DNA from 3 places in the Bradyrhizobium sp. Mp27 genome. Region 1 is predicted to be linked to each of the others. Evidence: predicted binding sites of a transcription regulator. Region 1 holds the regulator's gene; each other region holds the start of a gene.
What was found. Region 1 encodes PhoB, which activates phosphate uptake and scavenging genes when phosphate is short. Its sites were predicted from a motif close to TGTCATNNANCTGTCAT; they were not measured.
Positions count from the first base shown of each region.

Region 2: the regulator PhoB is predicted to act here: its motif matches at 7,356-7,372, upstream of QJT78_RS19525 (RNA degradosome polyphosphate kinase).
Region 3: the regulator PhoB is predicted to act here: its motif matches at 5,617-5,633, upstream of QJT78_RS11630 (DUF2794 domain-containing protein).

Region 1 covers NZ_JASAUS010000003.1:46,165-56,359, reverse strand. Annotated here, with positions in the region: gene pstS (phosphate ABC transporter substrate-binding protein PstS) at 1-756, shown strand, start outside; gene pstC (phosphate ABC transporter permease subunit PstC) at 900-1,889, shown strand; gene pstA (phosphate ABC transporter permease PstA) at 1,894-2,739, shown strand; gene pstB (phosphate ABC transporter ATP-binding protein PstB) at 2,736-3,557, shown strand; gene phoU (phosphate signaling complex protein PhoU) at 3,569-4,285, shown strand; gene phoB (phosphate regulon transcriptional regulator PhoB) at 4,300-5,007, shown strand; gene QJT78_RS03195 (GcrA family cell cycle regulator) at 5,242-5,754, opposite strand; gene QJT78_RS03190 (aspartate aminotransferase family protein) at 6,211-7,419, shown strand; gene argF (ornithine carbamoyltransferase) at 7,419-8,342, shown strand; gene QJT78_RS03180 (Hsp33 family molecular chaperone) at 8,596-9,603, shown strand; gene apaG (Co2+/Mg2+ efflux protein ApaG) at 9,841-10,195, opposite strand, start outside.
Region 2 covers NZ_JASAUS010000035.1:56,798-66,992, forward strand. Annotated here, with positions in the region: gene QJT78_RS19480 (GNAT family N-acetyltransferase) at 1-507, opposite strand, end outside; gene QJT78_RS19485 (hypothetical protein) at 494-1,111, opposite strand; gene QJT78_RS19490 (LysR family transcriptional regulator) at 1,183-2,223, shown strand; gene QJT78_RS19495 (autotransporter outer membrane beta-barrel domain-containing protein) at 2,244-3,398, opposite strand; gene QJT78_RS19500 (cold-shock protein) at 3,772-3,978, shown strand; gene purN (phosphoribosylglycinamide formyltransferase) at 4,073-4,726, opposite strand; gene purM (phosphoribosylformylglycinamidine cyclo-ligase) at 4,741-5,814, opposite strand; gene QJT78_RS19515 (CDP-alcohol phosphatidyltransferase family protein) at 5,969-6,511, shown strand; gene QJT78_RS19520 (DnaA/Hda family protein) at 6,624-7,301, shown strand; gene QJT78_RS19525 (RNA degradosome polyphosphate kinase) at 7,446-9,638, shown strand; gene ppx (exopolyphosphatase) at 9,654-10,195, shown strand, end outside.
Region 3 covers NZ_JASAUS010000015.1:30,440-40,634, forward strand. Annotated here, with positions in the region: gene QJT78_RS11610 (ABC transporter ATP-binding protein) at 1-596, shown strand, start outside; gene QJT78_RS11615 (FtsX-like permease family protein) at 593-3,163, shown strand; gene QJT78_RS11620 (Bax inhibitor-1/YccA family protein) at 3,434-4,225, shown strand; gene QJT78_RS11625 (GNAT family N-acetyltransferase) at 4,546-5,076, shown strand; gene QJT78_RS11630 (DUF2794 domain-containing protein) at 5,182-5,553, opposite strand; gene QJT78_RS11635 (DUF1223 domain-containing protein) at 6,132-6,908, opposite strand; gene acnA (aconitate hydratase AcnA) at 7,128-9,848, opposite strand; gene ccmA (heme ABC exporter ATP-binding protein CcmA) at 10,092-10,195, shown strand, end outside.

The DNA of each region.
Region 1 (10,195 bases):
AAGGACGGCCTCGTCCAGTGGCCGATGGTGATGGGCGCTATCGTTCCAGTCGTCAACATCGAGGGCGTGAAGCCCGGCGAGTTGGTGTTTGACGGCGAGACCCTGGCCAGCATCTATCTCGGCAAGATCACCAAGTGGGACGACGCCGCGATCAAGAAGCTCAATCCGAACGTGAAGCTGCCGTCGGACGCGATCACCGTGGTCCGCCGCTCGGATGGTTCGGGCACCACCTTCAACTTCACGAACTATCTCTCCAAGGCCAGCGCGGACTGGAAGAGCAAGATCGGTGAGGGCACCGCGGTCGAGTGGCCGGTCGGCGTCGGCGCCAAGGGCAACGAAGGCGTGTCGGGCAACATCAGCCAGACCAAGAACTCGATCGGCTACGTCGAGTACGCCTATGCCAAGCAGAACAAGCTGACCTACACCGGTCTCGTCAACAAGGCCGGCAAGCCGGTGCAGCCGACGGTCGAGGCCTTCCAGGCCGCGGCTTCCAACGCCGACTGGGCCAAGGCTCCCGGCTACTACGTCATCCTGACCGACCAGCCCGGCGACAAGTCCTGGCCGATCACGGCGGCGACCTTCATCCTCATGCACAAGGATGCCACCGACAAGGCAGCCTCGCAGGAAGCCATCAAGTTCTTCCGCTGGGCCTTCAAGAGCGGCGGCAAGGCGGCTGAAGAGCTCGACTACATCCCGATGCCGGACCCGGTCGTCCAGCTGATCGAGAAGACCTGGGCTGCCGAGATCAAGAGCTGAGCGCTCTTGTCCCGGACTGGGCGCCGGGATCTCACAAGACCTCCGCTCCGGATCGGCTTCGCGCCGCGTCCGGAGCGCAAGACCAACAACAAGACCGACAACAAGCGTATATCAAACGGGCACAGGGGATCGGCGTGGCAGAGATGGCCGTTCAGAGCGATGTAATCGACGACGCCGGACCGTATGACCGCGCCAAGGCCTTGAGCGCCTTCAAGCTCGGCGACGTCACCTTCTACTGGATCACGCGGCTCTCCGCGATCTCGGTGCTGCTCATCCTCGGCGGCATCATCATTTCGCTGATCGTCGGCGCCTTCCCGGCGATGAAGGAATACGGCCTCTCCTTCCTGTGGACGCAGCGCTGGGCGCCGTCCGCCGATCCGCCGGTGCTCGGCGCGCTCGGGCCGATGTACGGCACGCTCGTGACCTCCTTCATCGCGATGCTGATCGCCATTCCCGTGGGTCTCGGCATTGCGATCTTCCTCACCGAGCTCTGCCCGCAATGGCTGCGCCGCCCGATCGGCATGGCGATCGAGCTGCTCGCCGGCATCCCCTCGATCATCTACGGCATGTGGGGCTTCTTCGTGCTAGGCCCGTTCCTGGCCAACACCTTCCAGCCCTTCATGATCAAGATCTTCGACGGCGTCCCGGTGCTGGGCGCGATCTTCGCGGGTCCCCCGTCCTATCTCAGCCTGTTCAACGCCGCGCTGATCCTCGCGATCATGGTGCTGCCCTTCATTACCTCGATCTCGGTCGACGTGTTCAAGACGGTGCCGCCGGTGCTGAAGGAAGCCGCCTACGGCGTCGGCTGCACCACCTGGGAAGTCGTCCGTAGCGTGGTGATCCCCTACACCCGCGTCGGCGTCATCGGCGGCGTCATGCTGGCGCTGGGCCGCGCGCTCGGCGAGACCATGGCGGTGACTTTCATCATCGGCAATTCGTTCCGCATCTCCTCCTCGATCTTTGCCCCGGGCACCACGATCTCGGCGGCGATCGCATCCGAGTTCGCCGAGAGCGACGGCCTGCACCAGTCCGGCCTGATCCTGCTAGGCCTGCTGCTGTTCGTGCTGACGTTCTTCGTGCTCGCGGCGGCGCGGTTGATGCTGATGCGGCTGGAAAAGAAGGCGGGGAACTAGCGCCATGAACCCGATCTATTCACGCCGCCGCCGCAAGGACATCGTCGTTCGCGGACTCTGCATGGCCGCCGCCGCCTTCGGCGTCACCTGGCTTGCGCTGATCCTGATGACGCTGCTCTACAACGGCATCGCCGGTCTGAACCTGGAGATCTTCGTCGCGGACACTCCGCCTCCGGGCTCGACCGAAGGCGGCCTGCGCAACGCCATCGTCGGTTCGATCATCATGACCGTGCTCGGCGTCGGTATCGGTGCGCCGCTCGGCCTGTTTGCCGGCACCTATCTTGCCGAGTACGGCCGCAACGATCGCTTGACCTCGGTGATCCGCTTCATCAACGACATCCTCTTGTCGGCGCCCTCGATCATCATCGGCCTGTTCATCTACGGTGCGGTGGTGGTGCCGATGCGCGGCTTCTCGGCGATCGCAGGCGCACTCGCACTCGCGGTCATCGTCATCCCGGTGGTGCTGCGCACCACCGAGGACATGTTGCTGCTGGTGCCGAACGCGCTGCGTGAGGCGGCGTCCGCGCTCGGCCTGCCGCGCTCGCTGGTGATCAAGCGCATCGCTTATCGTGCCGCGCGTTCCGGCCTCATCACCGGCGTGCTGCTCGCGACCGCCCGCGTCGCCGGCGAGACCGCGCCGCTGCTCTTCACTGCGCTGTCGAACCAGTTCTTCAGCCTCGGCCTGAACAAGACGATGGCGAACCTGCCGGTCACCATCAACAACTTCGTCCAGAGCCCCTACGCCTATTGGAAGCAGCTCGCCTGGAGCGGCGCGCTGCTGATCACGATTACCGTGCTTGCCCTGAACATTGGCGCGCGCATCCTTGGCGCCGAGAGGACCGCAAAATGAGTGAGCTTTCCGTATCGATGAGCGCGGCCGGTGGTTTGCCGCAGGCGCCGGTGTTGCCCGAGGCCCCGGCCAAGGTGACGGTGCGCAACCTGAACTTCTATTATGGCGAGCACCACGCGCTGAAGAACATCAATCTGGCGCTCGGCACCAACCGCGTCACGGCGTTCATCGGCCCGTCGGGCTGCGGCAAGTCCACCCTGCTGCGCATCTTCAACCGGATGTACGATCTCTATCCGGGCCAGCGCGTCACCGGTCAGCTCATGCTCGACCAGACCAACATCCTCGACCCCAAGCTGGACCTCAATCTGCTGCGCGCCCGCGTCGGCATGGTGTTCCAGAAGCCGACGCCGTTCCCGATGACGATCTACGAGAACATCGCCTTCGGCATCCGTCTCTACGAGAAGATCTCGAAGTCCGAGATGGACGACCGCGTCGAGAAGGCGCTGCGCGGCGGCGCGCTGTGGAACGAGGTCAAGGACAAGCTTAACGCCTCCGGCCTGTCGCTCTCCGGCGGCCAGCAGCAGCGCCTCTGCATCGCCCGCACGGTCGCAGTGCGGCCTGAGGTGATCTTGTTCGACGAGCCCTGCTCGGCGCTCGACCCGATCTCGACCGCCAAGGTCGAGGAGCTGATCCAGGAGCTGTCCGAGAACTACACGATCGCGATCGTCACCCACAACATGCAGCAGGCGGCGCGCGTCTCCGACAAGACCGCCTTCATGTATCTCGGCGAGCTGATCGAGTTCGACGACACCAGCAAGATCTTCACGTCGCCGACCGACCGGCGCACGCAGGATTACATCACCGGCCGGTTCGGCTGAGGAGACGGAACATGGGTTCTGAACATACCGCAAAGGCCTTCGACACCGACCTCCAGGAGCTCACGCGCCTAGTCGCCGAGATGGGCGGCATCGCCGAGCGCATGATCGTCGATTCCGTCGACGCGCTGATCCGCCGCGACGTCGCGCTCGGCCAGCGCGTCGTCACCATCGACACCGAGCTCGACGCGCTCCAGAAGAAGATCGAGGAGCGCGCCGTGCTCACCATCGCGCGCCGCCAGCCGATGGCGGTGGATCTGCGCGAGATCGTCGGCGCCATGCGCGTCGCGACCGATCTCGAGCGGATCGGCGACCTCGCCAAGAACATGGGCAAGCGCGTCGCGGCGCTGGAGACGGATTTTCATCCGCTCAAGCTGTTCCGCGGCCTGGAGCACATGACCGACCTCGTGCAGCAGCAGGTCAAGTCGGTGCTGGACGCCTATGCCGCGCACGATCTGCCGGCGGCGATGGCGGTGTGGAAGGGCGACGAGGAAGTCGACGCCATCTGCACCTCGCTGTTCCGCGAGCTGCTCACCTACATGATGGAGGATCCGCGCAACATCTCGTTCTGCATCCATCTGATGTTCTGCGCCAAGAACATCGAGCGCATCGGTGACCACGCCACCAACATCGCCGAGACCGTGTTCTACATGATCGAGGGCCAGGCGATCACCGACAAGCGGCCGAAGGGCGACATGACGACCTTCGCCACGACGGTCCCGAACACTTAAGGAGCTACGACACCATGGGCGCACGCATTATGGTGGTTGAGGACGAGGAAGCTCTCACCGAGCTTCTCCGCTACAACCTCGAAGGCGACGGCTATGACGTCGAGACGGTGATGCGCGGCGACGATGCCGACACCCGCCTCAAGGAGCATATCCCCGATTTGATCGTGCTCGACTGGATGCTGCCGGGCCTCTCCGGCATCGAGCTGTGCCGGCGGCTGCGCACCCGGCCCGAGACCAAGCAGCTCCCGATCATCATGCTCACCGCGCGCGGCGAGGAGAGCGAGCGGGTGCGGGGTCTTGCGACCGGCGCCGACGACTACATCGTCAAGCCGTTCTCGGTGCCGGAGCTGCTGGCACGCGTGAAGGGCCTGCTCAGGCGCGCCAGCCCGGAGCGGCTCGCCACGGTGCTCGCCTATGGCGACATCGAGCTCGACCGCGACAAGCGCCGCGTGGCGCGCTCGGGCCGGCCGATCGATCTCGGCCCGACCGAATATCGCCTGCTGGAGTTCTTTCTCGAGCATCCCGGCCGCGTGTTCTCGCGCGAGCAGCTGCTCGACAGCGTCTGGGGCCGTGACATCTACATCGACGAGCGCACCGTCGACGTCCATATCGGCCGCCTACGCAAGCTGCTCAATCTCGGCCGCGAGCAGGACCCGATCCGCACCGTCCGCGGCGCGGGCTACGCACTGGACGATCGCTTTGCGAAGGCGGAGCAGGCGTAAGGGGTTGCTGTGGCAGACGTGATTTAGCGGGCTGCCACAGCATCCTCGATGTCGTCCCTGCGTTCGCAGGGACCCATAACCACAGGGAGTGGTTTGGCGACGACTCGGAGTGATCATCCCGCGCAATAACTACGCGCCGGGATTATGGGTCCCTGCGTTCGCAGGGACGACACCGAGTGAGTTGAGCCGTCATCGCGTGACGGCGCCGTCTTCGTAGTCAGCTAATCCGATACCTCAGCGCGGACCAGGCTTCGCCGGCGCGCGCCGGCGATCCGCCGCGGGCTGATACGCCACGCGCGAGTGCTGGGCGCAGTAGGGCAGGCCGGAGAGCGCCTTGCCGCCGCAGAAGAAGAAATCCGGGCTCGAGGGATCGCCGACCGGCCAGTGGCAGGTGGCCTCGTTCAGCTCCAGCAGCGACAGCCGCTGGCTCATAGGCACGACGTTGTCGTAGGTGACCGGTTCGGCCTCGACCTCGACTTCGAAGGCTTGCGCCAGCGCGGTGTTGCCGCGTGCGATCGGGCGGGTCACCCGCATCATGTGCTGGGCGGGGCGCGCCTTGCGCGGCCGCGGCGCTGCCGATGAAGGGCTCTTGGCGCGGCCCGACAGGCCGAGCCGGTGCACTTTGCCGATCACGGCATTGCGGGTCACATTGCCGAGTTCAGCGGCGATCTGGCTGGCCGAAAGTCCGGCCTCCCAGAGCTTTTTCAGCTGCTCGACGCGATCATCCGACCAGGTCAAAACGGTCATTGCACCCTTTCCTTCGCCGGCGCCTGCCATCCTGGCGGCCGCACGGCGAATGCCTAAGCTTCGAAAAACCCGTGCCGCCAGAATCCCTTAAGGCTCGCCGGGCGCACCAGATGCGCCCGAACGCTTACGCCGGTACATGAGGACTTAGAGGATCAGAACTGCTGCACGAGATGTCGTATCTGACAAGCCAAACGCTACAATATGGCGTGACTCACGCGCAAGAGTCCGCCGACTCGCTTCCACATGTTCCGTGGCGGAAACACGCAAAATCGCCACCGCAAGACTACGGATTCTGCGTTTCGTGAGGCTTTCCGGGCGGCATTGACACCGGTTTCACCAAGCATAAGATAGTGATACGTGCCGCCCTTAAAAGGCGGCACGTTTCGTTTTCCGGGCCGGTCAATGGTGCGTTGCGCAATGCACGCTCACACCGTCCGCAACATTCAAGTGATCGTCATGACTAACAGCGCAGCGCCGCATTTGCTCCCCGTTTTCGCCAGGGCCGACCTCGGTTTCGAGCGCGGCGAAGGCTGCTGGCTGATTGCGACAAATGGCGATCGCTATCTCGATTTCACCTCGGGCGTGGCGGTGAATGCGCTCGGCCATGCTCATCCTGCGTTGGTCAAGGCGTTGCAGGAGCAGGCCACCAAGCTCTGGCACATGTCGAACCTGTTCCAGAGCCCGGACGGCGAGAAGCTTGCCGCGCGTCTGTGCAACGAAAGCTTCGCGGACTTCGTGTTCTTCTGCAATTCCGGCGCCGAAGCGCTGGAAGGTGTGATCAAGCTGGTCCGCCATCATCACTTCTCCAAGGGTCATCCGGAACGTTATCGCATCATCACCTTCGAAGGCGCCTTCCACGGCCGCACGCTGGCAACGCTCGCCGCGACCGGTTCGGCAAAATATCTCGAAGGGTTTGGCCCGCCGATGGACGGCTTCGACCAGGTCCCGCATGGCGATATCGAAGCCATCAAGAAGGCGATCGGTCCGCAGACCGCCGGCATCCTGATCGAGCCGATCCAGGGCGAGGGCGGCGTGCGTTCGGCAACGCCCGCCTTCCTGCGGGCGTTGCGCCAGCTCTGCGACGAGAAGGGCCTGCTGCTCGCGTTCGACGAGGTGCAGACCGGCATGGGCCGCACCGGCGATCTGTTCGCGCATCGCCGCACCGGCGTCACGCCTGACGTGATGTCGCTGGCCAAAGCGCTCGGTGGCGGCTTCCCGATCGGCGCGGTGCTGGCGACCGCGGACGCGGCTGCCGGCATGGGGCCCGGCTCGCACGGCTCGACCTTCGGCGGCAATCCGCTCGCGATCTCGGCTGCCAACGCCGTGCTCGACGTCATGCTCAAGCCCGGCTTCTTCGACCACGTGCAGAAGATGTCGCTGCTGCTCAAGCAGAAGCTTGCCTCCGTGATCGATCGTTATCCCGACATCGTCAGCGAAGTGCGCGGCGAAGGCCTTCTGATCGGCATCAAGGCCGTGGTGCCGTCAGGTGATCTCGGCGCGGCATTGCGCAACGAAAAATTGCTCACGGTCGGCGCCGGCGACAATGTCGTGCGCTTCCTGCCGCCCTTGATCGTCACCGAAGCCGAGATCGAGGACAGCGTCGGACGGCTCGAGCGTGCCTGCGCCGCGATCTCGTCCAGTCAGACCAAGCGGGCGGCAAGCTGATGAGCAAGTCCCCGAAGCACTTTCTGGATATCAACGAGCTCCCGTTGTCGGAGCTCAAGAGCATGCTCGCGGCCTCCTCCGCCATGAAGGCGAAGCAGAAAGCGCACCAGCCGGTGAAGCCGCTGGAAGGCAAGACGCTGGCGATGATCTTCGAGCGTCCCTCCACCCGCACCCGCGTCTCGTTCGATGTCGCCATGCGCCAGCTCGGTGGCGAGCCCATCATGCTGACCGGCGCCGAGATGCAGCTCGGCCGCGGCGAGACCATCGCCGACACGGCGCGCGTGCTGTCGCGCTATGTCGACGCCATCATGATCCGCATCCTCAATCACGAGGCCCTGCTGGAGCTGGCGGAATATGCGACGGTGCCTGTCATCAACGGCCTGACACGGCGCTCGCACCCTTGCCAGGTGATGGCCGACCTCATGACCTACGAAGAGCATCGCGGCCCGATCGAGGGCAGGACGGTGGCCTGGACCGGCGACGACAACAACGTGCTGGCGTCCTGGGCGCATGCCGCCGAGCGTTTCAAGTTCAAGCTCAATGTCGCGACGCCGCCGGAGCTTGCGCCGAAAAAGGTGATGCGGGACTTCATCAAGTCCACCGGCGCGCCGATCGTGCTCGGCACCGATCCCGAGGCCGCCGTGAAGGGCGCCGACTGCGTCGTCACCGACACCTGGGTGTCGATGGGCGACAAGGAAGGCGAGCACCGTCACAACGTGCTCAAGCCCTATCAGGTCAATTCGAAGCTGATGTCGCTGGCCAAGCCCGATGCGCTGTTCATGCATTGCCTGCCCGCCCATCGCGGCGAGGAAGTCACCGACGAGGTGATCGACGGCCCGCAATCGGTCGTGTTCGACGAGGCCGAAAACCGCCTGCATGCGCAGAAGGGCATTCTGGCCTGGTGCTTTGACGCGGTGAAGTAATCTCACTTGTAGCCCGGATGGAGCGCAGCGAAATCCGGGCTTGTGTCCGCAGTTGGAGTGGTCCCGGATTGCGCTACGCTCCATCCGGGCTAGGCGGGCTATCGCGTAATCCTGTGGCTATGGCTGCCGTATCAGCGCTTTGCGCGCCGGGACGACATCGAATTTGCAGGATCCTGTGCGATCATAAGTGCATCCGGAACACACCACCCTTGCGCCCCTTCCATTTCCGCCCTCCGACCCCAGATAAAGCGCCATGGTTTCCCAATCCCCTGACATGAATACCGGGCCCGAAGGCCCGGTTCGCGCACCATCAGCGGTTCCCATCGATGACGCCGTGCTGCCTTACGAGGTCGACGCACTCGACGTGCGCGGCCGCCTGGTGCGGCTCGGTCCCGCGCTCGACGAGATCCTGACCAAGCATGATTATCCCGCTGCCGTGGGCAAGCTGCTCGGTGAGGCCATCGTGCTGACGACGCTGCTCGGCTCGGCGCTGAAGTTCGAGGGCCGCTTCATCCTCCAGGCCCAGACCGACGGTCCGGTGTCGTTCCTGGTCGTCGACTACATGGCGCCGGATCGCCTGCGCGCCTATGCGCGCTACGATGCCGAGCGCCTCGGCGAGACCAAAGATTCCGGCGCGCTCCTCGGTAACGGTCATCTCGCCATGACCATCGACCAGGGTCCCGACATGAGCCGCTACCAGGGTCTGGTCGCGCTCGACGGTGGCAGCCTGGAAGATGCCGCCCACGAATATTTCCTGCGCTCCGAGCAGATCCCGACGCGCGTGCGCCTCGCGGTCGGCGAGGAGTGGCGCTCGAACGACGGCGGCAAGCATCGCTGGCGCGCCGGCGGCATGCTGATGCAGTTCCTGCCGAAGGCGCCCGAGCGCGCGCGTCAGGCCGATTTGCATCCCGGCGATGCGCCCGAAGGCGCGGAGGTGCATGCTGTCGCCGAAGACGACGCCTGGGTCGAGGCGCGTTCGCTGGTCGAGACCGTCGAGGACGTCGAGCTGATCGACCCCGAGCTCTCCGGCGAGCGGCTGCTGTTCCGCTTGTTCCACGAGCGCGGCGTGCGCGTGTTCAATCCGCTGGTCCTGAAGGCGCAATGCTCCTGCTCGCGCGACGCGGTTGGTGCGATGCTGAAGAGCTTCTCGCCCGACGACCGCGCCGCCATGGTCAAGGACGACAAGGTCGTCGTGACCTGCGAATTCTGCTCGTCGGTGTACCAGTTCACGCCGCACGAGGCGGGCGTGGAAGACGCGTAGGCATCGCATCCTCCGTCGTTGCAAGCCACACACTTGGTGTCATCGCCCGGCTTGACCGGGCGATCCAGTACTCCGAGACGGCTGTGATTGAGCCGAGAGGCTGCGGCGTACTGGATGCCCCGCCTGCCGCCTACGCTAAAGCTTCGGCGCCTCTAGACCTCAGCCCCGGCGAAGCCTTGGCGTAGCCGGGTCGCGGGGCATGACAGCTGCAAGTGTTGCGACGATCTCGGCGCGCCCCTAATTCAACACCCGCTTGTTGTCCGGGCTGTCCAGCGAGAACGTCGGCACGTCGATCTCGAAGCGTTCGCCGCTTTCGCTGACCATCTGGTAGCGGCCGGTCATGAAGCCCGAGGCGGTCGCGAGCGGCACGCCGGAGGTGTATTCGAAGCGCTCGCCGGGAGCCAGGGTCGGCTGCTCGCCGACGACGCCCTCGCCCCTGACCTCCTGCTGGCGGCCGGTGGCGTCGGTGATGATCCAGTGCCGCGTCTTCAGCTGCACGGTTTCGTCGCCGGAATTGGTGATGACGATGGTGTAGGACCAGAAATAGCGGGAGCGGTCAGCCGACGACTGCTCCGGAACAAAGTTCGGCTCG
Region 2 (10,195 bases), on a different contig from region 1:
ATCGCTGTCCAGCGTGATGGCGTCCGGCCCCGGCTCGATCTCCAGCAGCATCTCCGTGTAGGAGAAATCCGAGAAGGTGATCTTGCGGTTGTGACCGAGCGGCTTGGCGCCGAAATGAGCCCAGAAATCGACCAACCGGTCCTGCGCCTGGCCGTAGATCTTGCGAAAGCCCTTGCGCTTCACATAGTCGACGCTCGCCTGCACCAGCTTGAACGAGACGCGCGAGCGCCGATATTGATGACGCACCGCGAGCCGCTCCACCTTGGCGAAATCCCCGAAGAAGCGTACCCGCAGGCAACCCGCAGGCTCGTTGCCGACGTAGCCGATGAAGTGGGCTGCGACCATGTCGTTGCCGTCGAACTCCTCGTCGAACGGACAATCCTGCTCGGCGAGATAGACCGCCGAGCGAATGGCGGTGACCAGCATGAGGTCGTTGGGATCGCGCGCGAGGCGAATGGTGATGGCGCGGGAGTCGGGCTTGGCGAGGGGAATTCTAGTGCCGTGCATCTGCAAAACTCCTTGTTTGGATGATCGCGCCCGGCATCCGCATCGGCTGCCGATGCCAGGGCCGCTCGTAACACCAGAGATCGGGCTGGAAGCTCGGGACGGGGTCGAATCCCGTCGCCTTCATGATGTCGCGTCCGGCCACGGTTGACGGCTGCGCATAGCAATCCGCGCCGCGAAACCTTACCTGACGGAGATGAGCCGCGGCCTTGCCCAGACCAGCGATACCTCGGCCCGTCGCCGCGATCGCCCAGATGTAGATCGCGGCAACCTCTTCCTTCGCGGAAGCGAGATAGCGCGTTTCGGGTGCGGTCAGGCAGATCTCGTCGAGCAACAGCGCATCATGTCCGCGGTCGTTGAAGAACAAGAAGGCCATGCCGCCGACCAGATTGCCCTTGCGACTGAACGTCAGGATGCTCTGAGGATCGAACGTGAAATATCGCGCAAGCTCTGCCGTTCCGATCTGCACACCCGGCACCAGCCGGTGCGCCATTTCGGAAAGCGCAGCAATTTCGGAAGATTGCGCACATCGGACATCGACGTCCGGACTGAGCGGCAAGGCATCGAAATCATGCCTTGCGGCAAAGGAGCCCCTTTCCATACTCATGTCACCCCTTTATCGTTCGAGGATTTAGTGCCCCGCTATGACGATGACCTTAGCGGTTGGGGATCTGGCGTATGCAGCAGTTATTGCACCGGGGTGCTGCTTTGATGCAGCACCGTGAAGAAGCCCTGGACGCGTCCTGGGACGATTTGAAACTCTTTTTAGCTTGCGCAAAATATAAAAGTTTCCGCAACGCGGCCGAAGAACTCGGCCTCACCTCCACCACGCTGATGCGCAGGATCGACCGGCTCGAAGAGAGCATCGACTGCAAGCTGTTCCTGCGCGACCAGAGCGGACTGACGCTCAGCGATGAAGGCGCTGCGATGATCGCCGACGTCGCGCATATGGAGCGTCATGCCTTCAACGTCTTCCGGCGTGCCTCGCGATCGTCGAACGACACGTCAGGCACCGTGCGCGTCGCGGTGACGGAAGGTCCCGGCAATTTCTGGATCCTGCCGCGGCTGATCGATTTCCAGAAGACCTATCGCAAGATCACCGTCGATCTGCGCTGCGCGATGGAGCAGGCCGACGTCGCCCGGCTTGAATCCGACATCGCGATCCAGCTCGAGCCGCCGACCAATCCCGACCTAATCGTCGCCAAGCTCGGCCGCCTGCACATCTATCCCTTCGTCTCCAGGGAATACGAGAGCCTCTACGGCGTGCCGGCGTCCCTGGCCGAGTTGAAGAACCATCGCATCATCAAGCAGAGCGCGCCGCAGGTCGACGACGGCGCCTACGCGCGCGTGCTTGGACTGAAGTCGCTCGAGGGCATCGTCGGGATCAAGACCAACTCCTCGGTCGGCGTGCTCTATGCGGTGGAGCGCGGCGCCGGCATCGGCTTCCTGCCGACCGTGTCGATCGCGCTCGGCGCACCGCTCGTTACCGTCGATCTCGGCGTCAGCCACCACGCCGATCTCTGGCTCACCTATCACAAGGAATTTCGCAACTCCGAGCGCCACAAAATCGTGGTCGACTGGCTGAAGAAGATCTTCGATGCCAAGACCTATCCCTGCTTCCGCGACGAGTTCATCCATCCGAATGCGCTGGTGCCAATGATGACGGCCGCGCGCGAGGGCTTTGGGCTAACGGGTTATGTCGCGGCAACGCCGACGTAGAGGCAGGGCGCGCTTCGCCCTCACCATCTGTATTCGAAGCCGACCGTGCCCTGGTGCGACGTCAGCTCGTTGCGGAACTTGCCGTCATAATTGATGTAGAGCCGCGCGACGCTGGTGAGGCTGAGCGAGGCCGAGGCGCCGGCATCCATGCCGTAACGGCCCTCCCCGATGCCGGGAACGACGATGCTCTGGGTTCCCAGGCTGACCTGCACCGATCCCAGGTTCTGGTAGAAATTGTCGACGAACTTGCCGTAGGCCGACAGGTCCAGGATCTTCTGGTCGTAGATGAAGTAGCGCCCGATCTCCGCGCCGATCATCACGCGCGCGCGTGAGAGTGCCGTGGAGCCGACGTCCAATGGATCGAGTCCTCCGGCCTCCTGGAACGCAGCGCTGGTGGCGCGCAGATATTCGAGCGCGCCCTTGGGCACGACGCGCACCTGGTCCTTGGTCCAGTAGTAGCTGATCTCGGTCAAGCCACCGTCGATCGCGGCACGATAGCCCGCGGTCGCAAGACCAACGCCGGTGTCCCTGCTGGAACGGACCTTGCCGAAACCGTGCACCACCGCGAACGCCCAGGTCCACGGTCCCTTGTCGACCGAACCGTTGAAACCGATCTGCGTCAGGTCGAGCGTCGCCGACTGGAGCGCCAGCGGCACGTCGATGTCGGTATGGCTCTGGTCGACGGAGAAGCCGAGATTGACGCCCGGCGCGACCCGCGCGCCGAAGCCGGCGACACCGCCAAAGGTCTTGCGCTTATCGCCGACGAAGTCGCCTTGCGCGTCGGTCCGGACCGAGATGCCATAGCCTTCGAACCAGGTGCGGTAGAGCGGATCCTCCGTGCTCGCCGAGGCGCCGCCCCCACCGGGATTGGTGCGCCATGCACGGTTCACGCCGCTAGAGGCCTGGTTGCCGAGCCGCTCCAGGAAATTGGAGCCAAGATTGAGCGCACTGTTGCCGGCCGACTGGTCGTAATTGGTCGCGGTCGGCATGGGGGTCGGTGACGCCGTGGGTGTCGGGGTCGGGGTCGGCGTGGGCGTCGGACTCTGCGCGAAGGCCGATGTCGCCGACATCGTCACGACGAATCCAAGCGCCATGACGAGCGCAGCCGCGATCCGGCAGACACGGCCCAGCCCGACCGTCTGCCGTGTCCCGGAGAGCTGCAGGGCGCAGCGCATGACGACTAATCCCGAAGCAAAGTGGCGGAGCGCAAAAATGCAACACGAACGGCGCGCGCTTGCGGCGATTTGTGCCGAACTGCCACGCAGGGTCAACCGGTTGGCGCGCTGGAGCGGGGCTATTGCCTCGATTGTGGTTCCCTTGCCACAGGTCGAAAATAGCAGACAGCGACAGCCGCCCGCGATCTTGAAAGCCGTGCGCCGCTTGCTAACGCGCGAATTTCATGTTGCAATATTGGACACAATCGGAATTGGCCGCTCGGCTGTGCGTTTCGCGACATTGAGACTCGAACAGACTACCGGAAGCCCGTTTGTGGCGTGGCACGCGAAACTGCGGCCGCGTCTTTTTTGTATCTAGTGGAGGAGATGAGCGATGCCGCAAAAGGGCACCGTCAAATGGTTCAACCCGACCAAGGGCTATGGGTTCATCAAGCCGAACGGCAGCGATAAGGACGTGTTCGTCCATATCTCGGCCGTCGAGCGTGCCGGACTCTCGACCCTTAATGAGAACCAGGTGGTTGAATTCGACCTCGTGGAGAACCGCGGCAAAGCATCCGCGGAGAACCTCAAGGTCTCCTGATTTCTCTCAAAGCTTCGCGCGAGAGATCATGACGATGCCCCCGGCTCTGCCGGGGGATTTTGTTTGCGAAGACGAAACACGGTGCGACGGCGCTTCAGCGCACCACTGGCGAAACCAGGAAATTCTCCGACGGCCCGCTACCCGCCGTCTTGCACACATCGCCCTCGATCTGGACCTTGCCGGTCGCAAGCAGCCGCAGCGCTTCCGGATAGATGCGGTGCTCCACCTCGAGAATGCGCTCCGACAGCGTAGCGCCCGTGTCATGGTCGCTGACGGGCACCGCGCCCTGCATCACGATCGGGCCGGCATCGGTCTCGGGGATAACGAAGTGCACTGTCGCGCCTGACAGTTTGACGCCGGCGCGCAAAGCCTGACCGTGCGGGTCCAAACCCGGGAACGACGGCAGCAGCGAGGGATGGATGTTGAGCATCCGCCCGTACCAGGCCTTGGTGAACTCGGCCGTGAACAGGCGCATGAAGCCGCCGAGACAGATCAGCTCGATGCTGTGCTGGTCGAGCGCGGCCTGCAGCAGCTTTTCGAAGCCGGCGCGGTCCTTGCCGAACGGTTTGCTCTCGATCACCAGCGTGTTCACGCCGCTCGCCTTGGCGCGTTCGAGCCCCAGAGCGCCGGCCTTGTTCGAGATGACGAGCGAGATTTCTGCCGGAAAATCCGGTGCAGCAGAGGCCCTGATCAGCGCGGACATGTTGGAGCCGCGGCCGGAGATCAGGATGGCGACGCGGCGCTTCATTACAGCGCCGGTCATCACAGTGCCAGGTCGAGGTGGCCGTTATAGACGACGCGGTGCTCGCCCTCGGCCGGGATCACGCTACCGAGCTGCGCCACCGTCTCACCGGCATCGCTGAAGACCTGCGCGACCTGATCGACCTTGTCGGGCTCGACGATCGCGATCATGCCGATGCCGCAGTTGAAGGTGCGCAGCATCTCGAGCTCGGCGATACCGGCTTGAGCAGCCAGCCATTTGAACACCGGCAACACCGGCAGGCGCGCCAGATCGATACCGACGCCGAGATCTTTCGGCAGGACGCGCGGAATGTTGTCGGTGAAACCGCCTCCGGTGATGTGGGCGAGCCCCTTCACCGCGCCGGTCTCGCGGATCGCACGCAGGCAGGATTTGACGTAGAGCCGCGTCGGCGTCAGCAGCGCGCCGCCGAGCGTCATGACCGGCGCGAACGGGGCCGGCGCCTCGAAGCTGAGGCCGGACTGCTCGACGATCTTGCGCACCAGCGAGAAGCCGTTGGAGTGCACGCCGGACGAGGCAAGGCCGATCACGGCATCGCCCGCGGCGATGTCCTTGCGCGGCAACAGGGTACCGCGCTCGGCGGCGCCGACGGCAAAGCCGCCGAGGTCGTAATCACCGTCCTTGTAGAGGCCGGGCATCTCGGCGGTCTCGCCCCCGATCAGGGCGCAGCCGGATTCGCGGCAGCCTTCGGCGACCCCCGCGACGATCGCCGCGGTCGCCTCCGGATCGAGCTTGCCGCAGGCGAAATAGTCCAGGAAGAACAATGGCTCGGCGCCCTGCACCACGAGGTCATTGACGCTCATGGCGACGAGGTCGATGCCGATACCGCCATGCAGGCCGGTTTCGATCGCGATCTTGACCTTGGTTCCGACGCCGTCGGTGGCGGCGACCAGGACGGGATCCTTGAAACCGGCCGCCTTGAGGTCGAACAGGCCGCCGAATCCGCCGATCTCGGCGTCGGCGCCGGGCCGCGCGGTGGCGCGCACCATCGGCTTGATCAGATCGACCAGGCGGTTGCCCGCGTCGATATCGACGCCTGAATCGGCGTAAGTGAGGCCGTTTTTGCGGTCGGTCATGCCCGATTTCCAGTGGGTTTGCGGCTGGTTACGTCGAATTCCGGGGACGCGCAATGGCAAGCGTGGCGCCCCGCCCTATACTATGTAGATATCAACCGGTTCAGCCCTCAAACGGGCCGGATTCGAGGTCAGGCCGGGTGCCAGGAAGCGCCGCGTGAGTATTCCGAATATCATTACCCTGGGCCGCATCATGCTGGTCCCAATCATCGTCTGGGCCATCGTGTCGAGCCAAATGGAGGTTGCGTTCGCCGTCTTCCTCATTGCCGGCGTCAGCGACGCGGTCGACGGTTTCCTCGCCAAGCGCTTCAACATGACGAGCGAGCTCGGCGCCCTGCTCGATCCGCTCGCGGACAAGGCGCTGCTGGTCTCGATCTATCTGGCGCTGGGGATCTGGGGCGACATCCCGCGCTGGATCGTGATCCTGGTGGTGTCGCGGGACATCATGATCGTCGCCGCCGTGATCGTGTCCTGGCTGTTCGACAAGCCGGTCGAGATGAAGCCGTCGAAGGTGTCGAAGCTCAACACCGCCGCCCAGGTGTCCTATGCGGCGCTGGTGCTGGCCTCCCTCGCCTTCGGCTTCAAACCGGCGCCCTATGATATGATCCTGATGGGCCTCGTCACGGTCTTCACGCTCTCGTCCGTGTCGCTCTATCTCGTCGAGTGGCTGCGGCACATGAGTACGATCGAAGCCAAGTAGCACGCTCGAGGCCAAGTGAGCCGGGATGCGGCCCCGCAAAAGGCCAACTCCCGCTCGATGAAGTCGAATCTCTTCAAACGAAGCCGGCGTGCCGGCACGGAGCACAGCAAGCGTGGCAGGCCGCGTTCATCCCCGACAATTGGCATTCTTGCTTCCGCACGCGGAAAGCCTTAGCCGGGATAATTTCCTCGAAGGCCCCGCCAACGAAGCCGGTCTTGCCCTCATCGATGCCTGGCCTGAATGGCCGAACCGGATCATGTGGCTGGCCGGCCCGGAAGGAAGCGGCAAGAGCCATCTCGCCGCGATCTGGGCCGAGGCTTCCGGCGCCCGCTCGACCACAGCCAATGGGCTGACCGCCGAAAACGTCCCGGGCGCGCTCGCCACCGGCGCGCTGGTGGTCGAGGACCTCAGGGCAAAACAGTTCGACGAGCGGGCCCTGTTTCATCTGATGAACCTCGCCCGCGAGGATGGGGCCTACCTGCTCTTCACCGGCCGCGAGGTACCGGCGTCGATCGACATCGAGCTGCGCGACCTGCGCTCGCGGCTGCGCGCGGTGCCTGTGATCTCGCTGCTGCCTCCCGACGACCAGCTCTTCCGCGGCCTGATCGTCAAGTTCTGCACCGATCGCCAGCTCACCGTGGATGAGAGCGTGGTCAGCTACCTCGCCACCCGCCTGGAGCGGTCCTCGGCGGCCGCACGGGAGGCCGTGCAGCTGCTCGACAGCGAGGCCCTGCGCCTCGGTCGCCCCGTCACACGGGCGCTGGCCGCCGAGCTGCTTCGGGACGCCTGACCCTTCCACCCCGGCTCCAAGGCCGCTTGACGCGGCGCGGCGGCGGAACATCAATGTCATCGAAACGTCATCGGACTAACACATGCTCCCGCCGGTTTTGCGCATAAGTCGCAAATTGGGGCGAACTGGATGGATCGACTTCTGATGGACTCTGCGCAAGCTGTTGAAATTAAAGAAAAAGCCCCGGAGACCGAGGGCCTGCCGGCGATCGCCTCAAGTCCCGAGCGCTTCATCAATCGCGAGCTCTCCTGGCTGCACTTCAACCGCCGCGTCCTGGAAGAAGCGGTCAATCCCAGCCACCCCATGCTGGAGCGGGTGCGATTCCTGTCGATTTCAGCGAATAACCTCGACGAGTTCTTCATGGTTCGCGTCGCCGGCATCAAGGCCCAGGTGCGCGAAGGCATTGCCGAGCGCGCTCCCGATGGCCTGACGCCGTCCGAGCAGCTCGCGCTGATCAACCGGACCGTCTCACAGCTCGCCTCCGACCAGCAGGCGATCTGGCGCGACCTGCGCAGCACGCTGGCCGACGTCGGCATCGCACTGGTCGACGGCAAGGACGTCACCAAGGCGGAACGGACCTGGATCGAGGACTACTTCCTCAACAACGTGTTCCCGCTGCTGACCCCGCTCGCGATCGATCCTGCCCACCCCTTCCCGTTCATTCCGAGCCTCGGCTTCACCATCGCGCTCCAGCTCACGCGCGCCGCCGACGGCAAGCAGATGAACGCTCTGATCCGCATGCCTGGCAAGATCGACCGCTTCATCCGGTTGCCGGCCGAGGGCAAGGTCGTCCGGCTGATCTCGCTCGAGCAGGCGACCGGGCTGTTCATCAACCGCCTGTTCCCCGGCTACAATCTCCACGGCCAGGGCGCCTTCCGCATCATCCGCGACTCCGAGCTCGAAATCGAGGAAGAGGCCGAAGACCTCGTCCGCCTGTTCGAGACCGCACTGAAGCGCCGCCGCCGCGGGTCGGTGATCCGGCTCGAGATCGACGCCAAGATGCCGGAGGAGCTGCGCAGCTTCGTACAGCACGCGCTGTCGGCCGCCGACGACGAGGTGTTCCTGGTCGACGGCGTGCTCGCCATGAACGAACTCTCGCAGCTCACCCGCCTCGACCGTCCCGATCTCGAATTCACCCCTTACGTGCCGCGCCATCCCGAGCGCGTGCGCGAGCATGGCGGCGACATCTTTGCCGCGATCCGGCAGAAGGACCTCGTCGTCCATCATCCCTACGAATCCTTCGACGTGGTGGTGCAGTTCCTGCAGCAGGCCGCCCGCGATCCCGATGTCGTCGCGATCAAGCAGACGCTCTACCGCACCTCCAACAATTCGCCGATCGTGCGCACGCTGGCGGAAGCCGCCGAAGCCGGCAAGTCCGTCACCGCGCTGATCGAATTGAAGGCGCGCTTCGACGAGGAGGCCAACATCCGCTGGGCCCGCGACCTCGAACGCGCCGGCGTGCAGGTCGTCTATGGCTTCCTCGAACTGAAGACGCACGCGAAGCTCTCGATGGTGGTGCGCCGCGAGGGCGGCGGCCTCACCACTTACGTCCACACCGGCACCGGCAATTATCACCCCGTCACCGCGCGCATCTACACCGACCTCTCCTACTTCACCTCGGATCCGACCATCGGCCGCGACGCCGCGCGCGTGTTCAACTTCATCACCGGTTATGCCGCGCCGAGCGATCTGGAAAAGATGGCGGTGTCGCCGCTGACGTTGCGCAAGCGCATCATCGAGCACATCCAGGGCGAGACCGCGCATGCGCGGCATGGCCGACCCGGCGCGGTCTGGATGAAGATGAATGCGCTGGTCGACCCCGACATCATCGACGCGCTCTACGAGGCCTCACAAGCCGGCGTCCAGGTCGAGCTCGTCGTGCGCGGCATCTGCTGCCTCAGGCCCGGCATTCCAGGCCTGTCGGAGAACATCCGCGTCAAGTCGATCATCGGGCGCTTTCTGGAACACGGCCGAATCTACTGCTTCGGCATGGGCCAGGGCCTGCCGAGCGCGAAAGCGGCTGTGTATATCTCCTCGGCCGACATGATGCCGCGCAACCTCGACCGCCGCGTCGAGGTGCTGTGTCCGCTGCAAAATCCCACGGTGCATCAGCAGGTTCTCGAACAGATCATGGTCGCGAATCTGAAGGACAATGAGCAGAGCTGGCAATTGTTGCCGGACGGGTCCTCGACGCGTATGAAGACCGCGAAGGGCGAGGAGCCTTTCAACGTCCACAACTACTTCATGACAAATCCGAGTCTATCTGGCCGTGGAAAGTCGCTCAAGGAATCCTCGCCGCGCCGTCTCACGCGCCGTAATGAACGTCATCAGTCTTGATCCGGGATCGAGGACGTGAAGCGGCCGCGTAAGCGCGGCTCGAGCGTCGCGGTCATCGATATCGGTTCCAACTCGGTCCGTCTCGTCGTCTACGAGGGACTGACGCGGAGCCTCATTCCGATCTTCAACGAGAAGACGCTGTGTGGCCTCGGGCGCGAGGTGCAGAGCACGGGCCTGCTTGCGCCCGATGCTGTCGACAAGGCGCTGACCTCGCTGAAGCGGTTCCGGGCCCTGTGCCGCGTCATGCAGGTCGGTCGCGTGTTTGCGATTGCAACAGCAGCCTGCCGTGACGCCTCCAACGGCCCCGACTTCATCGCGAAAGCCGAGCGCATCTGCGCCGTGAAGATCGAGATCCTGTCAGGCCCGCGCGAGGCGCGGCTGTCGGCGCTCGGCGTGATCTCCGGCATCCATCATCCCGACGGCATCGTCGGCGATCTCGGCGGCGGCTCGCTCGAGCTGATCGACGTGCGCAAGAACAGCGTGCGCAGCGGCGTGACGTTGCCGCTCGGCGGCCTCGCGCTCCAGGACCTCGCGCACAAATCGCTCAAGCGCGCCGA
Region 3 (10,195 bases), on a different contig from region 1:
GGGTCGCCTCGGGCGAGACGATCGGCCTGATCGGCCCGTCAGGCTCGGGCAAATCCACGCTGCTGATGGTGATGGCGGGGCTGGAGCGTCCTGATAGCGGAGAGGTGGTGGTGTCAGGCACGCCTTTCAATGCCCTCGACGAGGACGCGCTCGCCCGCTTCCGCGGCCGCCAGGTCGGCATCGTCTTCCAGTCCTTCCATCTGATCCCGACCATGACGGCGCTCGAGAACGTCGCCGTGCCGCTCGAACTCGCCGGCAACCCTGACGCTGCAAGACGCGCGGCGCAGGAGCTGCAATCGGTCGGGCTCGGCGATCGCCTGCATCACTATCCGACGCAGCTGTCCGGCGGCGAGCAGCAGCGCGTCGCGCTCGCCCGCGCGCTGGCGCCCGATCCCGCCATCCTCGTCGCCGACGAGCCGACCGGCAATCTCGACGAGGCGACGGGAAAGCAGATCGTCGACCTGCTGTTCGGCAAGCACGCCGAGCGCGGCATGACTCTGGTGCTGGTCACGCACGATTCCTCGCTCGCACAGCGCTGCGATCGCGTGATCCGCCTGCGCTCCGGCCGCATCGACACCCAGTCTGCGCCGGCATGACCATCGCAGCCGAACCGTTCCCAAAACCCAACGGCGTCGCGCTGTCGCTGCGCTACGCGCTGCGCGAATTGCGCGGAGGCCTGCGCGGCTTCTATGTCTTCATCGCCTGCATCGCGCTCGGCGTGATGGCCATCGCCGGCGTCGGCTCGGTCTCGGCGAGCCTGAGCGACGGTCTCGCGCGCGAGGGCCGCACGCTGCTCGGCGGCGACGTCTCCTTCGTGCTGTTCCAGCGCGAGGCGAAGCCCGAGGAGGTCTCGTTCCTGCGCTCGCGCGGCACCGTGTCCAGCGCCGCCACCTTGCGCGGCATGGCGCGCTCCGCCGACGGCCAGCTCGCGCTGGTCGAGATGAAGGCGGTCGACAGCACCTATCCGATGCTGGGTCAGCTGACGCTGGCGCCGCCGCTGCCGATGTCCGACCTGCTCGCGGAGCGCGACGGCGCGTTCGGTGCCGCCGCCGATCCGACGCTGCTGGCGCGGCTGTCGCTGAAGACCGGCGACCGCGTCACCATCGGAAGCGCGACCTTCCAGATCCGCAGCACCGTCGAAGCCGAGCCCGACAAGCTCGCCGGCGGCATCGGTTTCGGGCCGCGCTTCCTGATCAGCGAGGCGGGTCTGCGCGCCACCGGACTGATCCAGCCCGGCAGCCTGGTGCGCTGGGTCTACCGGGTGAAGCTGCCTGACACCGCCAACAGCGAGCGCGCCACCGACGCCTTCATCGCGGACGCGCGCAACGCCGCGCCGCAGGCCGGCTGGGAGATCCGCAGCCGCTCCAATGCCTCGCCGCAGCTCGAGCGCAACATCAACCGCTTCACGCAATTCTTGACGCTGGTCGGCCTCGCCGCGCTTCTGGTCGGCGGCGTCGGCGTCGCCAATGCCGTCAAGAGCCATATCGACCGTCGGCTCGAGGTCATCGCGGCGTTCAAGGCGGTCGGCGCCACCGGCCGCGACGTGTTCGGCATCTATCTGGCGCAGGTCCTCCTGCTGGCTGGAATTGGCTCGGTGATCGGCCTTGCGCTCGGCGCCGCCATGCCGTTCGCCATCGTCGGCCTGTTCGGAAAACTGCTGCCGCTGCCGGTGGTGCCGGCCGTGCATGCCGACGAGCTCGCGCTGTCCTTCGTCTATGGCCTGCTCACGGCGCTCGCCTTCGGCCTGTGGCCGCTCGGGCGAGTGCACGACGTGCCAGTCGCCGCACTGTTCCGCGACACCATCAGCTCCGAATGGCACCGGCCGCGCTGGAGCTATGTCGTGTTCATGGCCGTCGTGATCGCGCTGCTGATCGCGGTCGTGATCGGATTGTCCTTCGACAAGCGCATCGCCGCGGTGTTCGTGGCCTCCTCGGTCGTCGTGTTCGCCCTGCTCCGCGGCATCGCCGCCCTGCTGATGACGATCGCGCGCCGGCTGCCGCGCACGCGCCTGCCGATGCTGCGGCTGGCGATCGCCAACATCCACCGGCCGGGCGCGCTGACGCCCTCCGTCGTGCTGTCGCTCGGGCTCGGGCTCGCCGTGCTCGTCACCATCACCCAGATCGACGGCAATCTGCGCCGGCAGTTCCTTGCGGCCCTCCCCGAGCACGCGCCGTCGTTCTTCTTCATCGACATCCCGAGCACGCAGGCCGAGCAGTTCGACGGCTATCTGCGCCGGATCGCGCCAGGCGCAAAGGTCGAGGACGTGCCGATGCTGCGCGGCCGCATCGTCGCCGCGCGCGGCGTGCGTGCCGAGGACCTCAAGCCCACCACCGATTCCGAATGGGTGCTGCAAAGCGATCGCGGCCTGACCTATACCGCCGAGCAGCCGAAGGGTTCCAAGGTGGTCGAGGGCGAATGGTGGAGCGCCGACTATTCCGGCCCGCTGCTGGTCTCGATGGAGAAGAAGATCGCCGACGGGCTCGGCCTCAAGCTCGGCGACGAGATCGTGGTCAACGTGCTCGGCCGCGACATCCCGGCCAAAATCGGCAATCTGCGCACCATCGACTGGCAGGGCATGGGCATCAATTTCGTGCTGGTGTTCTCGCCCAACGCCTTCAAGGGCGCGCCGCATACCCATATCGCGACGCTCACCGAGGCCGGCGGCACTGCGGCCGGCGACGGCAAGATCATCAAGCAGGTCGCCGACGCCTATCCGATGGTGACCAGCGTGCGCGTGCGCGAGGTGATGGCGACGGTCGGCTCGGTCGTGACCAATCTGGCGCTCGCGATCCGCGGCGCCAGCGCGGTGACCCTGATCTCGGCGATCCTGGTGCTGGGCGGCGCGCTCGCCGCCGGCCACCGCCACCGCGTCTACGATGCCGTGATCCTCAAGACCCTCGGCGCGACCCGGCTGCGGCTGCTCGGCGCCTATGCCCTCGAATACCTGCTGATCGGACTTGCCACCGCTGTGTTCGGCGTGATCGCCGGCAGCATCGCGTCCTGGATGATCGTGACGCGGCTGATGACGCTGAGTTTCGTCTGGCAGGCCGGCAGCGCGGCCGGCGTGGTCGCGGCGGCCCTGGTCGTCACGGTCGGACTTGGGCTCGCCGGGACGCTGCTCGCATTGAACAAAAAGCCCGCCACGGTGTTGCGGAATTTGTGACAAATGGTAGCGGGCGACCCCGCGATGTCGGAATCGCACGATTCCAGCGATTAACCACGTCTGCTCGCCAGGATTGCGGGCGAGGGCGACATTCAGCCGCGCGTGGACGGTTGCAGCGAATGTGTTAGTTTCCCACATATCCAATGGGTTCGGAGCCCCGATTATGAGCCAGAATTTAGTCGGCACAGATCGGTATCCGAGATAGAATTTGACGAACCGGCGGCATGGCGACCCTCATGCCGGACCGGGCTAACCAACGGGAATTCGACCATGTCGGACCTAGACCGTAACTACGCTTCTCCTTTCGGCAGGGCCGCCGGGCGTGTCGACGCCGCGACGGTCGATGCCGGCCTGCGCGCTTATATGCTGCGCATCTACAATTACATGAGCATCGGCCTCGCCATCACCGGCCTGGCCGCGCTCGGCGTCTATATGGCCGCCGTGACCGACGTTCCGACCCCGGAAGCCGTCCGCGTCGGCAAGCTGTTCCTGACGCCGTTCGGCTACGCGATGTTCGTCAGCCCCCTGAAGTGGCTGTTCATGCTCGCGCCGCTCGCGATGGTGTTCGTGATCTCGGCGGGCATCAACCGTCTCGCCCCCTCGACCGCGCAGATCCTGTTCTGGGTGTTCGCGGCGCTGATGGGCATCTCGCTGTCCTCGATCTTCCTGGTGTTCACGCACACCTCGATCGTGCGGGTGTTCTTCATCACCGCGGCCACGTTTGGCGCACTGAGCCTCTACGGCTACACCACCAAGCGTGATCTGACCGGGATGGGCTCGTTCCTGTTCATGGGCCTGATCGGCATCATCATCGCGAGCCTGGTCAATTTGTTCCTGGCCAGCACGATGCTGCAGTTCATCGTGTCCGTGGTCGGCGTGCTGGTGTTCGCGGGCCTCACCGCCTGGGATACCCAGCGGCTGAAGAACGACTACATCTACGGCTACGCCTCGGCCGGCGGTGACATCGCAGAGCGTGCGGCCATCACCGGCGCGCTGTCGCTGTACCTGAACTTCATCAACCTGTTCACGCTGCTCCTGCAGCTCCTCGGCCAGCGCGACTAAGCGCTTCGACAAGGGAACGGATACGAACCCCGGCCGAGAGGCCGGGGTTTTTGTTTGGGCCGGGGTGCGCCACACGCCCGTAGCCCGGATGGAGCGAAGCGCAATCCGGGACGGGCCTATCTGCGGATACGGCGGCCCCGGATTTCGCTGCGCTCCATCCGGGCTACGAGCGTCACCTCTCCCCTCGTCCTTGCGCAGCGAAGCAATCCAGAGACCCCCCGCGGGCGCATTTCTGGATTGCTTCGCTGCGCTCGCAATGACGGCGGAGAGGCGGCTTCGCCCCCTTCCAGCCGTCCCGGGAAGGCTTTAGTCTTCCTCCCATGTCCGCACCTGAGATCAGGCCCGCCGTCGAGGCCGACCTTCCCGCCATCACCGCCATCTACCAGCAGGCCGTCCGCGAGGGCACCGCGACGTTCGAGCTGGCGCCGCCGGATCTCGCCGAGATGACGCGCCGCTACCGCGCGCTGATCGACGGGGGCTATCCCTATTTCGTCGCCATCCTCGATCGTAGCGTCGCCGGCTATGCCTATGCCGGCGCCTACCGGCCGCGGCCGGCCTACCGCTTCACGGTCGAGAACTCGATCTATCTCGATCCCTCGTTCCACCGCCGCGGCATCGGCTCGTTGCTGCTGGACCGGCTGATCGCCGAATGCGAGGCGCGCGGCTTCCGCCAGATGATCGCGGTGATCGGCGATTCCGCCAATGCCGGCTCGATCGGCGTGCACACGCGCGGCGGCTTCAAGATGATCGGCACGCATCCCAATGTCGGGCTGAAATTCGGCCGCTGGCTCGACACGGTGATGATGCAGCGCGACCTCGGCGAAGGCGCGAGCACGGTGCCGGGGAAGTAGGGACCTTGTAGCCCGGATGGAGCGAAGCGTAATCCGGGACAGGTTCATGCGCAGACCCAGCAGCCCCGGATTGCGCTGCGCTCCATCCGGGCTACGGGATTCCTGCTACACCACCGCCAATTTCCGATCAATCACCAGCAGCACGCGCTCGAGCTCGTGGCCGCGGCGCAGGATCAGGCCGGTCGCCGAGATCACGCTGTACATGCCCTGCTTGCGCGCCAGCCGCGGATCCTTCTCGATGCGATAGATCGGCACCTCCGAGGCGCGGCGGAAGACCGAGAACACCGCGCGGTCCTTCGGGAAGTCGATGGCATAGTCGCGCCACTCGCCGTCGGCGACCATGCGGCCGTAGAGGTTGAGGATGCGGTTCAGTTCCAGCCGGTTGAATGTCACCCGGTTGGGTGGGGCATTCGCAGCGGCGGGGCGCGCCACCGCGCGCTGCTCGCTCGGATCGGCATCCTCCGGCGTCAGACTCATCGCGCGCCTCCTTATCTCGCGGCATGATCGCATCCGCGAAGACCGTCCCCGGAACCGCGGATCATGACAATTGCATGATCGCGCCAACCGTTCCCCGCCGCAAGGGGCTCTTCACTCAACTGATTGAATCGGGGGTGAATCGGAGCACACGCAGGAGTGGAATTCTGTCGCGGCAAACCGTCACGGGATCGTTAGAAGGAATCTTGATATCGCCGCTTTTCCGCCAAGCGCCTGCCGCCCTGCATTGCGAAAAGACCTGTGTGCGTTGACCCGGTCCTTTCGGTTCCGGATTCCTCAGCCCCCAGCCCCCCGGGGCCGTCAGGATCGGGTCTGTACGCGCGACAAGGAGGGCCAACGCAAGTTGGTCCTTTTTGGTTTGTGCCGAGATGTTCCCGGCACGACCAACTTCCCTCTGATTAACGCGAAGGCAACTCTCTCCCCTCATCCTGAGGAGCCGCGAAGCGGCATCTCGAAGGATGGAGGGCCGCGCTACATCAGCCGCCTCGCGCGCGGCGCGGGAGCACGCTCCTCATCATGAGGCGTAAGAGCGAGTACGACGCTAGCGAGAGAAATCGAATCTAGTGCAGCGACGTGTAGGCTGCGCCGAGCATCGCACCCGGCTTCTCACGGCTGCCGTCCTGGACATAGACCACAGCGCCGTCGACGCCCTCGCGCGTGAGATTTTCCAACGGCACCGTCCAGCTTTCCGGACGCCCGTTCCAGTCGCCGACCTTGAGCAGGTTGCGGACGACGTTGTGATAGGTGACCTGCTGTCCGCGATTTTCGCCGCGGCTGATCGCGATCGGCACTGACTTCGTGATCGAGCAGATCCAGACCTCACCGTGCGAGGCCGCCGACTCCTTGCTCGCCGCCACCGAGACGTTGATCTGCTTGCCTGCAAGCGACATCGTCACCGGCACGCTCATTACGCCCGTGCCCTTGTCAGCCTTGCCGATCGCGCTCTCGATGCCGGCGCGATCGCTGCCGATGACATGCGTCGAACCGTTGACCACGACTTGCGGCGTATAGACCTCGCGGTCGCCGCGCATGCGCGAATAGGCGCGCTGCCGCGCCGAGAAGCGCGAATCGGCAAGCGTGTCCTTCCAGCCGAGATAATCCCAATAGTCGATCGGCATGCTCAGCGCGATGATCGACGGGTCGTTGGAGAGATCGCCGATGACCTGGTCGGCGGGCGGGCAGGAGGAGCAGCCCTGCGACGTGAAGAGCTCGACCACGGCGCGGGGCTCAGCCTCGGCGGGACGGATGACGGCGACGATGGCGCAGATACCAAGTGCTCCCGACCAGAGTGCACCGGACCAGCGCGAAACCAGATTAGAAGCCATCATTGCAGTCATGTTTGAACGTCACACCTCGCACGCGTGGGGGAAGATCCTATCGCCTGATGGTCACCGTAGTCTTACGGGCATGGCACATTCTACCGTCCAGGGCGAGGTTTTCCGCCGGGCGGGACCATCGGACGCGTATTCAAAACGCACGAGGGCGGCCTTGTGATAGGCCGCCCTCGTTTAACCTTCTACTCACGTCGCAGTGAGCCACCGTTCACAAATTCGCGCTTAGGCCGCGAGCTTGCGCAGCACATAGTGCAGAATGCCGCCGTTTCGGTAGTAATCGAGCTCGTCCAGCGTATCGATGCGGCAAAGCAGCGAAACCCGCTGCAACGAACCGTCGCCGGAGACGATCTCCGCGGTCAGTTTCTGACGCGGCTTCAGGTCGCCGACCAGGCCGCGCAGCGTGACCTTCTCGTCGCCCTTCAGGCCGAGCGACGACCACGAGGTGCCTTCCTCGAAGGTCAGCGGCAGCACGCCCATGCCGACCAGGTTGGAGCGGTGGATGCGCTCGAAGCTCTGGCAGATCACGGCGCGGACGCCGAGCAGGCGCGTGCCCTTCGCAGCCCAGTCGCGCGAGGAACCGTTGCCGTATTCGGCACCGGCGAACACCACCAGCGGCACCTGCTCCTGCTGGTACTTCATCGCGGCGTCGTAGATCGACATCTGCTCGCCGTCGGGCCAGTGCTTGGTGAGACCGCCTTCCGGGATATTTCCGTCAGCGCCCTTCAGCATGAAGTTCTTGATGCGGATGTTGGCGAAGGTGCCACGCATCATCACTTCATGGTTGCCGCGGCGCGTGCCGTACTGGTTGAAGTCGGCGGGACGCACCTGGTGTTCGCTGAGATATTTGCCGGCGGGCGAAGTGAGCTTGATCGAACCGGCCGGCGAGATGTGGTCGGTGGTGATCTTGTCGCCGAACATGGCGAGGATGCGCGCCTCGACGATGTCGGTGACCGGCTCCGGCTCCTTCTTCATGCCGTCGAAATAGGGCGGGTTCTGCACATAGGTTGAGCTCATGTTCCAGCGATAGGTCTCGCTCTCGACGGTCTTGATCTTGCGCCAGTTGGTGTCGCCCTTGAACACGTCGGCATACTTCTTCTTGAAGATCGACGCGGTCACGAACTTCTTCATGAAGGCGTTGATCTCCTTCGTCGTCGGCCAGATGTCCTTGAGGTACACCGGCTTGCCGTCCTTGCCTTCACCGAGCGGCTCGACGGCGAGGTTCTTGGTGACGCTGCCCGCGAGCGCGTGGGCGACGACCAGCGGCGGCGAAGCCAGATAGTTCGCCTGCACATCCGGCGAGACGCGGCCTTCGAAGTTGCGGTTGCCGGAGAGCACGGCGGCCGCGACGATGCCGTTGTCGTTGATCGACTTCGAGATCTCTTCAGGCAGCGGACCGGAATTGCCGATGCAGGTGGTGCAGCCGAAGCCGACCAGGTTGAAGCCGACCTTGTCGAGATCGGCCTGCAGACCGGAATCGGCGAGATAGGCCGCGACCACCTGGCTGCCCGGGGCGAGCGAGGTCTTCACCCACGGTTTTGCCTTGAGGCCCTTGGCGGCAGCGTTGCGCGCAAGCAGGCCGGCGCCGATCAAGACGCTCGGGTTCGAGGTGTTGGTGCAGGAGGTGATCGCGGCGATCACGACGTCGCCATGACCGATCTCGAAGTTCTTGCCGTCGACGGCAAAGCGCTTCCCGGGCTCTTCGGTCTTCTTGTACTCGGTGCCGAGCGCGAGCGAAAAGCCTTCGGCGACCGACGGCAGCGCGATGCGGCCCTCGGGACGCTTCGGACCGGCCATCGAGGGAACGACGTCGCCGAGATCGAGGGTCAGCGTTTCCGTGAACACCGGATCGGCCGACTTGGCGGTGCGGAACAGGCCCTGCGCCTTGGCATAGGCCTGCACCAGCGCGACGCGCGCCGGAGCGCGGCCGGAGGTCTTGAGGTAGTCGAGCGCAGCGGCGTCGACCGGGAAGAAGCCGCAGGTCGCACCGTATTCGGGGGCCATGTTGGCGATCGTCGCCTTGTCGGCGACGGAGAGGTGGTCGAGGCCGGGACCGAAGAACTCGACGAACTTGCCGACCACGCCGAGCTTGCGCAGCATCTGCGTGACGGTGAGCACGAGGTCGGTCGCGGTGACGCCTTCCTTCATCGCGCCCTTCAGCTTGAAGCCGACGACGTTGGGCAGCAGCATCGACAGCGGCTGACCGAGCATGCAGGCTTCCGCCTCGATTCCGCCGACGCCCCAGCCGAGCACGGCGAGACCGTTGACCATGGTGGTGTGGGAGTCGGTGCCGACCAGCGAGTCGGGATAGGCGACCTCGAAGGTGCCGGTCTTCTTGCCGACCGTCATCTTCTCCTTCTTGGTCCAGACCGTCTGGGAGAGATATTCGAGATTGACCTGATGGCAGATGCCGGTGCCGGGCGGCACGACCGAGAAGTTCGAGAACGCCTTCTGGCCCCACTTCAGGAACTCGTAGCGCTCCTGGTTCTGCTTGTATTCCTCGGTGACGTTCTTGCCGAAGGCCTTGTTGTCGCCGAAGAAATTCACGATCACGGAGTGGTCGATGACGAGGTCGACCGGAACCAGCGGATTGATCTTCTCGGCGTCGCCGCCGAGCTTCTGCATCGCGTTGCGCATCGCGGCGAGGTCGACCACGGCCGGCACGCCGGTGAAATCCTGCATCAGCACGCGGGCCGGGCGGAATGCGATCTCATGCTCCAGCGACTTCTTGCGCAGCCACTTCGACACCGCCACGATGTCTTCCTTCTTGACCGTGCGGCCGTCCTCGTTGCGCAGGAGGTTCTCGAGCAGAACCTTCATCGAATAGGGGAGTTTCGAAATTCCCTTCAGACCATTCTTCTCGGCCGTGGGCAGGCTGTAATAGACATAGGTCTTGGCGCCGACCTTGAGGGTCTTTTTGCATTTGAAGCTGTCGAGCGAGGTCATGTAGGAAATCCCAATTGTTAGTTATACCCGGCAAGGGGTATTTTAACACCGTCAGCGAGTCCGGCTGGGTCGCTTGCAGGGGCAGGTTGAGTTGCTGCATCAAGTAGTTCCGGGCTTATAGAAGCTTTCTAACCGCGCCGCCACAGCCACAATCGTGCCGCAGCAATCCGCGAGCCAAAAATTCCCATGCGCTACCCCAAGATTTCCTGAGGCCAGGCTTTGAGCGGATTGAACCAAGACAAGATGCAGCTGTCCGGACGCGGGGTCGTCTGCGTGCGCGGCGGCCGCGAGGTGTTTTCCGGGCTCGATTTCGAGGCTGTCGCCGGCGAGGCCGTGGCGGTCGTGGG